DNA from 2 places in the Peribacillus sp. JNUCC41 genome. Region 1 is predicted to be linked to the other one. Evidence: riboswitches for the same ligand, from Rfam matches in the RefSeq annotation. Region 1 holds a riboswitch; the other holds the start of a gene.

Region 1 (5,028 bases):
ATTTCAGGTTAAATTTATCAGCGATGACTTCTAAATCGGATACGCGGGCCATTGACCCATCTTCATTCATGATTTCACAAATGACACCAGCTGGAGCGGCACCGCATAACTTTGCCAAGTCCACCGATGCCTCCGTATGTCCTGCCCTACTTAATACGCCGCCTTCTTTAGCGACTATCGGAAAAGTGTGACCAGGCCTTTGGAAATCTTCAGCGACAGAATCTTCATTTAGAAGTTCAAGGATGGTCAAGGACCGTTCAAAAGCACTGATTCCTGTAGAGGTGCTTTTATGATCGACACTTACCGTAAAAGCAGTGCCATGATGGTCGGTATTTTCACCTACCATAGGATGCAGTTTCAATTTCGCTGCCAGTTCTTCAGTGATGGTGGTACAAATCAAACCACGTCCATGGGTCGCCATGAAATTAATCGCTTCCGGTGTCGCCTTTTCGGCCAACACTACAAAATCCCCTTCATTTTCACGGTCTTCATCATCGGATACGATTACTACCTTGCCAGCCTTCAAATCTTCTATTGCCTCTTCTATTGTATGGAACATCATTACACCGCCCTTTTATTAGAATCCATGCTCTGCCAAAAACTCTAAATTCAGTCCTGGTTTCGGATTGCCATTTTTCATTTGATGTATTATATATTTCCCTATCATGTCGTTTTCGATGTTAACGATATCGCCAGCCGCTTTTTGTCCCAATATGGTGTCCTGATGAGTCAATGGAATCAGTGATACAGTCAAAAGGTTCCTTTCGATCCCAAATATCGTCAAGCTTGTTCCATCAATGGCCACGGAACCTTTTGGAATGCAGAAGGTACTAAGCCCTTCATCCAATTGGATTACATAATATACGGCATTTTCTTTCCGTTCTTTTTTTATGATCGTTCCGGTTCCGTCGATATGACCTGAAACAAAATGACCGCCAAACCTCCCCTGTGCACTCATTGCTCGTTCGAGATTAACAGGTGATCCCAATTTCAATGTCCGGATCGTGGAAGCTTTGACCGTTTCCGGCATCACGTCGACCGTAAACAAACTTTTCGTGAAGGATGTTACCGTTAAGCAGACCCCGTTGACTGAAATGCTATCCCCCAGTTGCACATCTTCAAGGATTTTTTCAGAACGAATCGATAACTCCATACTGCTTTTTCCTTTTTTTAAGGAATGCACGGTACCGATATCCTCAATGATTCCCGTAAACATGTTTTTCCCCCTTTTATAAAATATAAAAAACCCCATAGGATGACCTAAGGAGTTAGCAGGAGAAATGAGTGAAAAAAATTGTATACCTAAAAAGCCTAATATTTTCATTTTCGAAAAATTAGGCATACGTATACACTTGGGTTCCACACGTCCTTCTCCCATCCAGACTGTACTGTCGGCTTTGGAATCTCACCAAATCCTGCCTTTATCAGGCTCGCGGGCTTAGAATTTCTTCATCACCGCCGGTTGGGATTTTCACCCGACCCCGAAGGACTAAAATAATATGAATCTTTGAATATTTTATCACCATAAAGTGAAGAAGTAAAATTTCTAACCTTAAATGGTTCCATTGTTACAGGAACTTCCTCTTTTTATGGAAAAATGTCTCCAAGTACCCCCGATGTGCTCCGAAAAGGTTAACCAGGCTGAATATGTGGAATAAGGTTAGAAGGATCACCATTCATACAAGGAGGAAGCCGATGATTATTTCCATCATTAACTTGATTTTCTATCTATTTGTCGTCACGATGAATTTTTTAGCCAATTTCCTGCCATTGAACGGCCAAACATCAGGAGAGATTTCCGATAAACTGGATGTCCTTTTCACTCCTGCCGGTTATGTATTTTCCATATGGGGCTTGATCTATTTCCTGCTCGCCATCTGGGTATTCAGGCAGTTTTTAAATCAAAAGAGCCCTGCATATAAGGCATCCTATCCTTGGTTTGCTTTAAGCTGTGTCTTGAATGGCGCTTGGCTTTTGGCTTGGCACTATGAACGCTTTTTGTTATCCGTATTCATTATCATTGCTCTATTGGCTACTTTAATGGTCATATATACAAAAATGAAAAAAGTGGATCATGATACTTTTGACCTATTTCCGTTTTCCGTATATACAGGCTGGGTAAGTGTTGCAACCATAGCTGACATTTCTTATTACCTCACCTATATCAAATGGGACGGTTTTGGAGCTTCCCGTATAACCTGGACGATCGTCCTGCTGATTGCAGCAACAGCCTTGGCCTTTGTCTTTGCAGGTAAAAACCGGGATTGGTGCTATCCTCTCGTATTCGTTTGGGCATTCATAGGCATCGGGATACGAAATAGCGACGCCTATCCGATAATCACAGACATTTCTTATATCCTGGCTGCCATCACTTTTATCGTATCCATCACCATCTTCATTCAAAATAGGAAGAACAAATAAGGTATATGTTACCCTAAAATGCTTGCTGAAGATCTTGCCAGATATCCTCCCAAGCCTCAAGGCCAACTGAGAGACGGACCAGCTGGTCACTGATGCCCATTTGTTCCCGTGAATCTTCAGGAACGGCAGAGTGCGTCATGGTAGCGGGATGCTGGATCAATGTTTCAGCATCACCTAGACTTACGGCAATTTTGATAAGTTTCAATTTATTGAGGAATTCCTGTGCATCCTGTTTTGTGCCATGCAGTTCGAAAGAGATAAGGCCGCCGCCATGTTTCATTTGTTTTTGCATTATATAATGATCCGGTGAAGCTACATCACCTGGATAATATACCTTTTTCACCTTTGGATGTTTCTTAAGTTCTTGAAAGATTGCCATTGCATTGGCCGAATGACGGTCCATCCTGACAGGCAAGGTCTTCAGCCCCCGTAATAGTAACCAGGCATCGAATGGTGAAATGATTCCACCGATATCCTTCTGTGTAGTCCCGGCTACTTGATTCATGAATTCCTTCTTACCGACGACAAGGCCTGCAACGACATCACCATGCCCGCAAAGATATTTCGTAGCGCTATGAAGGACGATATCACAGCCATATTCAAGCGGTCTCTGTAGGTAGGGAGTCGCAAACGTATTATCGACTACGACCGTCACATTATATTCCTTCGCAACTCTCACCACCATCTGTAAGTCAATCATTTTCATCGTCGGATTGATAGGGGTCTCCACATATATGCAGGTCGTTTCCGGCCGGATCATTTTCCTTACCTGTTCTTCTGAATCCATTTCACAAAAATCATGTGTGATGCGGTATTTATTTTTCATTAGCTGAAGGAGGCCAAATGTACAACCATATAGCCCCTGTGAGCACAGGATGTGGTCATCTGTTTTTGTTAACGCAAAAAGCACTGCTGAAACGGCAGCCATACCTGAACCGAAAGCAAGGCCAGCTTCCCCTCCTTCCAAAGCGGCAATCTTTTCTTCAAGTACTTGTACCGTTGGATTCCCAAGGCGAGAATAAATATATCCATCTTCCATACCGGCAAAACGCCTTTCCCCCTGCTCGGCATTTTCGAAAGTGAATGTTGAGGTTTGGAATAAGGGTGTTGCCAAGCTTCCTAAATGCTTCTTCGAGTCATATCCTTCATGGATGACTGCCGTTTCAAACTGTTTATACTTTCCTGTCATACCGTCTCCTCCTAACCTATGTCTATTGCTATCATATGTCAAAAAACCATATAAAGGAAGCGTTTTCATGCATCTTTATCCCCCATTAATGAACTCCTGAATTTAGAATCATTTCACAATCCAATTTTTATAATATCAAATGCTTTTAGGTGATAATATCCTGATCCTTATTGGATCATTTCTTTTTGAACGGCCCATTTGCCGAGGCATCCATGGTTCAATTTATTCAGCAATAACAGACACTTTTCTACTGGGAATTCTGCACAATGAGCAACTTTTTAATTTTTATATCTTAGCGGGCATTTGCGAAAAAAAAAGACAGCCGCCATGGCTGTCCCTTTTTTCGTATCATTCATCTACTACAATGTTTCCACCATAGAAGGTTACTCTCGTTAATGGAATCTCCAGTTCACGGGCCATTTTTTTCAACTCTCGCTCTTCTCTTTCCGTTACGATTGAAATGACAGTGCCATCTGCACCTGCACGACCAGTTCTCCCAGATCTATGGATATATTGTTCGATGTTGTCGGCCATATCAATATGAACGACAGCAGTAAGGCCTTTAATATCAAGCCCCCTTGCCGCTACATCCGTTGCTATCAGCATTGGGGATTTTCCCGAACGAAGCTTCCGCAACGCTTTCTCCCTGTCGACTTTATTGGATTCACCATGAAGCACGCCCATTTCAATACCTTTATAGCTCAGCTTTTCATGTAGGACGCTCAGCTCTGCTATATCATTCAGGAATGCAAGGGCCTTCACATCTTTAATTCTTGTGATTTTCTCGAGAATCTTGGACTTTTCCCGTCTCTCAACAACAAAGTAAAGATGGTCCACCTTTGATTCCATTTTTTCATGCTTATCTACCTTGATCATTACGGGTTCATTCATGAATCCCCGGGCCGCTTTTTCCGTTTCCTCCGGCAAGGTCGCTGAAAATACCATGATTTGCCGGTCTTTTAGCGTTGTTTTGATAATATTATTGATCGTTCCCATATGCTCTGGAGTGATCAATTGGTCACCTTCATCAAGTACTATCGTCTTAACTTCATGCATCTTCAATTTCTTTTGGGCAATCAATTCGTAAATACGCCCCGGTGTTCCAGCAATCACCTGGGGACGCTTCTTCAGTTTGTCCAACTGCCTTTTCACATTTGCACCGCCGATGAATGCTGCACCCGTAATGCCGCTTCCCTCTGACCAAATGCGAATCTCTTCATTGATTTGCATGACCAGTTCTCGTGATGATGCCAAAATCAAAGCTTGTGGCGATTTCTTTTCAGGGTCTACCTTTTCTAGCAATGGCAGTAAATATGCTAATGTTTTTCCCGTACCAGTCGGTGATTCGGCCATGATGTCTTTTCCCTCGACAATCACCGGTATCGCTTTCGTTTGAATCGGGGTAAGTTGCCCGAATC
Region 2 (5,028 bases), 2.7 Mb from region 1:
GAGACAGCTGATCTTTTTCCGTGAGGGTCAAATTCGCCATATTTTTGTGTGATGCATTAAGGAAAGAACATACACCATCGATTTGCGAATCCGTAGGCAACTGTTGCTCCATCAAATGCAGGGGAAGCCCTTCATCCCCTTCGCTATATAATAAGACAGCCACACTTTGTTTCCGATCTCGTCCCGCCCTGCCTATCTCCTGAAGATACCCTTCCATCGTGGACGGGATATGAAAATGGACAACGTATCTGACATCCGATTTATTCACACCCATTCCAAAAGCACTTGTCGCACATATAATTTTCAACTGGCCGGAAATGAATTGCTGCTGAATGAGCATCCTTTGCTCCTGTTCCATTCCACCGTGATAATAATTGACACTATCGATCCCGTTATCCTGTAAAAACCCAGTGACTGATTCCGCCACTTTTTTAGAGGAAAAATAAATAATTCCGCTTCCGGTAAATTTCTTGACAAGTTCCAGCACACGGGCTAGCTTCTCATCGTAGCTGAACATCCGCTCGACAATAATTGCAATATTTTCCCGATCAACAGATGAGACCATTTCCTTGGCCTGCCCAATGTTGAGTTTACCAACGATGTCCCTCCGGACCTCATCGGTTGCAGTTGCCGTCAGGGCAAGAGTCAACGGATTGTTCAATTCACGCCTCACTTCTCCTAAATTCAAATAATCCGGACGGAAATCATACCCCCATTGTGAGATGCAATGTGCTTCATCTATGACGAATAAACCTATGTCTATGGATTTCAAGGATTTTATCACTCCGTCCAGGCTTAGCATTTCAGGGGATAAAAAGATAAAACGATAACTATGTAACCGGTCAAAAGCTTTCCTTTTTTGATTTAGCGTCAAAAAAGAGTTGAGGGTCAATACACTTTTTTCGCCGCTCATCTTCAGCTGATCTGCTTGATCCTGCATTAAAGATAATAACGGGGAAACAATTAGAACAGTCTTATTTAAGAGATAAGCAGGCAGCTGGTAACATAATGATTTACCTGACCCGGTTGGGAGCATCGCTAAGGTATGACGGCCGGACATCAATGATTCAACCACTTCCTTTTGTCCAGGGCGGAATTCATTAAATCCGAATTTTTCTTTGAGGACCCGTTCTATGTTCATCATCACTCACCTATTTTCGCAAGTACAAGTCTTATTTGGAAAAAGCTTATTTGTTTATTATCGACCATTTGCTTGATTGCTTTAAGCTTTTTCGTACCAAGTTCCTTAATAGCTTCAGCAATGTCCCTCTCATCCTCGATAGTTACATAATCGGAAATCGGAAAATCTTTTTCCGATAAGACAATTTCCACGAGGTGATCTTCGATGGTGTTGACCTTCAATCTGCGGATTCCAGCTATTTCATCCAGATTTTTCCCTTCCTGGATGTATCGTAAAGTTGTCTTTGTAGATTGTGTCAATTGAGGATTCCCACTGCTTTTCCAATCATTGGTTAATGATGACAAGAGTGGGTAATCCTTTCCCGATTCCATTTCTGCAAGCATTTGATGCAATGTGTCAAGAAATGTAAAGCGAACATACTCTTCTTCTATCTCTTTCCTTTTTGCAATCTGTTCAAACGTAAGTCCAATCCTGTTTATTCCGGTTAACCTCAATATGAAAATGTCTCGTTTCATATCACTTTGACTTTCTAAAAGGAATACCAGTTCATCATATAGATGTTGGGCAATCACCGCTCGATCCTGACGATTGACATGTAAAAATTCCTTTACGAAGTATTGGATTTTGGGATTTCGTTGAATCGGATAAAAACGTCTTTCATTGTGGACAATATGGGATATGGTTTGAATGAGTAAGTTTAACCTTCCCCAGAAAACCGGGGTTATATTGTTATACTTCCAACCATTTATATACGCCGGAAAAGGATATTTTTTAAAGTAATCGCCTAACATTCCCTCACCTTGCATACTAATTTCATACGCATCTGATTTATCCGTTAAATCAATCATCTCATGCTTAAGTAAATGTTCAATGTTTTGATTTAATTGCTGACGGGTAAATCGGGGTATTGTCCCAAAAATATCCGTTAAGCCGAATAAATGGGCATCCTGGATTGTTTGTGACGATTTCTTACCCTGAAGCATATGGTATATAGCATAAATGGAACGTTCGCCTTGAAATTTTTTTATCGCATATAGAATGATGGCCTGTAGATAATTATTCATGGGACTCACATCCTTGTTTCATTTAACCAATAACCCCATTGTAACAAAAAACTGCAAAAATCGCCGTTATTATTGATGAATACAAGGAAAAATATGTGACTAAATGACGAACCATGGAAAGAACCAAGTTAATAATTTCGATGCTTTTCGTTGACATTCAGCTACATGATAGTTATTATCAATACAATTTCTATTGAAAAGTTTGGCATTCGGTCTTACAATAAGAAAGAGATAATAATCTGAAATAAAAAGATTATCAGTTGTTAATCAACTTAGGAGGGGTTATATTCATGGCTAAATTTACTATTGTGGATAAAGAAACATGCATAGCTTGTGGAGCTTGCGGAGCAGCCGCACCAGATATATATGATTATGATGACGAAGGGATTGCATTTGTTACCCTTGACGATAACGAGGGAATCGTTGAAATTCCAGATGTACTTATAGACGACATGATGGATGCATTTGAAGGATGCCCAACGGATTCCATTAAAGTTGCTGACGAAGCATTTGACGGAGACGCACTAAAATTCGAATAACGGTACAAGCCATTTTCTATCGAGAATGGCTTTTTCTTTTGTCTCATACAAAAAAAAACAAACATAAAAAAACAACCGAATATGGATATCCGGTTGTTTTTTCATTTCTATCGTCAATGCCGTTAAGCATTTTTATATAATGTTTGTTTATTGATCCATGTCTGTAATTTAATGAACAGCAACATGAATACAGATGTGATGAGCACGCCTTTAATCACGTTGAAAGGCAAGATTGCCGTCGTAACGAACTTTCTTGACTCTGGCGCCGACATTGCATCCCATCCCATAAAGAAGGTATATGCCGGTAAAAAGACAAAATAGTTTAAAACACTCATGAATACTGCCATGGAAACTGTCCCCGCAAGTAAAGCGAACGTCATCCCTTTTTTTGAATTGATTTTCTTAAATACATAATAAGTTGGCAAGACAAACAGTATTCCGGCTATGAAGTTAGCGATATGCCCCACAGGTACAGCAGTCATGGTCCCAGTCATGACTAAATCCAAAAGGTTTTTAATGAACTCGACTAGAATTCCAGCCATCGGACCGAAAATCAATGCCGCCATCAGTGCTGGTATGTCGCTAAAATCGACATTGAGAAAAGGCGGGAATCCTGGAAACGGGAAATTTAAAAGCATCAATAAATAAGAAATGCTTCCCATCATCGCAAGTGTGACCGTTTTTTTCACTTTGTTCTTATTCATAGTTCTCTCTCCTTCTTTTCCGATCTACCTGAAAAAGAGGTTTGGGTTCCAAAATATGCTGATGCTCAATAAAAAACCTTTAATTCCAATAGAATTAAAGGGATAAATTAAAGGCTACATCAAACAAACGTTCAGCAAATAACTGTTGAAACGCACTCAGGAACCTCCATCTTCTCCCATCCAGACTATACTGTCGGCTTTGGAATCACACCAAATCCTGCCTTGTAAGGCTCGCGGGCTTAGAAGAAGAAATTCCTTCATCACCGCCGGTGGGGAATTACGCCCCGCCCCGAAGATAGACCTATTAAATTTTTATACTTCCCATTATATCTGAAATTCCTTTTTTTTGATAGCATTTTCTCTCGATTAATGCATTTAGGATGAATATCGATCGAAAGCAATGAATGCTTTAAAACAAATAAGCGAAATTTTTTTATATTATGCAAAAGAAGACGAAGCCATTTATATCACGATATTAATCAAAAAATCAGATGAAAAATCCTGTTATTAAGCGCTTACATCCAGATAAGCCAAATTGACATAATCAGCATTTCAATTGTAAAATTAACTGAAATTTAAGATAATTCTTTTCCCTAGGAAGGTGTTTAGACGTGTATCGGATTTTAGTAGCAGACGCCATTAAACCAGAAGGACTTGGACCGCTATCAGAGGCATCCAATATTCATCTCATTCAGAAAACCGTAGAGGAAGCTACAAACGAACTAGATCGGATCGATGCAATTCTTGTGAGAAGTGCAACGAAGGTTTCGGAAGATTTAATGAACCGTATGCCGCAATTAAAAATTATAGCACGCGCTGGTGTCGGTGTTGATAACATAGACATCCCGGCAGCGACAAAACGCGGGATTGTCGTGGTTAATGCACCTGACGGCAATACCATTTCAACAGCTGAACATACATTTGCGATGATGGCTTCATTAATGCGCCACATTCCGCAAGCTTATGCTTCACTGAAGAATGGGGAGTGGAAACGTTCTTCATATACGGGAACTGAACTTCGCGGTAAAACATTAGGTATAGTTGGCTTTGGACGTATCGGAGGGGAAATTGCAAAACGTGCTAAAGTGTTTGGCATGGATGTCATTGTCTATGATCCGTACCTGACAGTCGATCGTGCAAAGAAAATGTCCGTAACGGCCCTGCCGTTAGATGAATTGCTTCCTAAAGCAGACATCATTACAGTTCATACACCACTAACGAATGATACTAGAGGATTAATCAATAAAGAAAAACTGCTTACCTGTAAAAAGGGGGTTTATGTACTAAACTGCGCCCGTGGTGGAATTCTGGACGAAGATGATTTATATGAAATGTTAGTCGAAGGACATGTTGCAGGGGCGGCACTGGACGTTTTCGTCGAAGAACCTCCACTTGGCCATAAACTGCTTGAACTGGATAGCGTCATTGCTACACCGCACCTTGGTGCTTCCACGAAAGAAGCCCAATTAAATGTTGCGGTACAGGTTGCCCAGGAAGTATTGACCTATTTTGAAGGAAACCCAGTCTCAAGTTCAATCAACCTTCCAGCCATATCTAAAGAAGTGTTTGAAAAGGTACAG

Evidence for each region. A riboswitch is a leader RNA that binds a small molecule or an ion and turns the genes downstream of it on or off. The one in region 1 is predicted to bind FMN.
Region 2: another riboswitch for FMN. It lies ahead of JNUCC41_RS25240 (ECF transporter S component); the one in region 1 lies ahead of ribE (riboflavin synthase).

Annotation. Positions count from the first base shown of each region.
Region 1 is NZ_CP062163.1:2,427,236-2,432,263, reverse strand. It holds partial or broken gene ribB (3,4-dihydroxy-2-butanone-4-phosphate synthase) at 1-559, opposite strand, end outside; gene ribE (riboflavin synthase) at 578-1,216, opposite strand; FMN riboswitch at 1,363-1,493, opposite strand; gene JNUCC41_RS11895 (TspO/MBR family protein) at 1,696-2,421, shown strand; gene megL (methionine gamma-lyase) at 2,435-3,610, opposite strand; gene JNUCC41_RS11885 (DEAD/DEAH box helicase) at 3,959-5,028, opposite strand, start outside.
Region 2 is NZ_CP062163.1:5,233,970-5,238,997, forward strand. It holds gene JNUCC41_RS25225 (RecQ family ATP-dependent DNA helicase) at 1-1,141, opposite strand, end outside; gene JNUCC41_RS25230 (YpbB family protein) at 1,144-2,205, opposite strand; gene JNUCC41_RS25235 (ferredoxin) at 2,496-2,744, shown strand; gene JNUCC41_RS25240 (ECF transporter S component) at 2,867-3,448, opposite strand; FMN riboswitch at 3,613-3,749, opposite strand; gene serA (phosphoglycerate dehydrogenase) at 4,060-5,028, shown strand, end outside.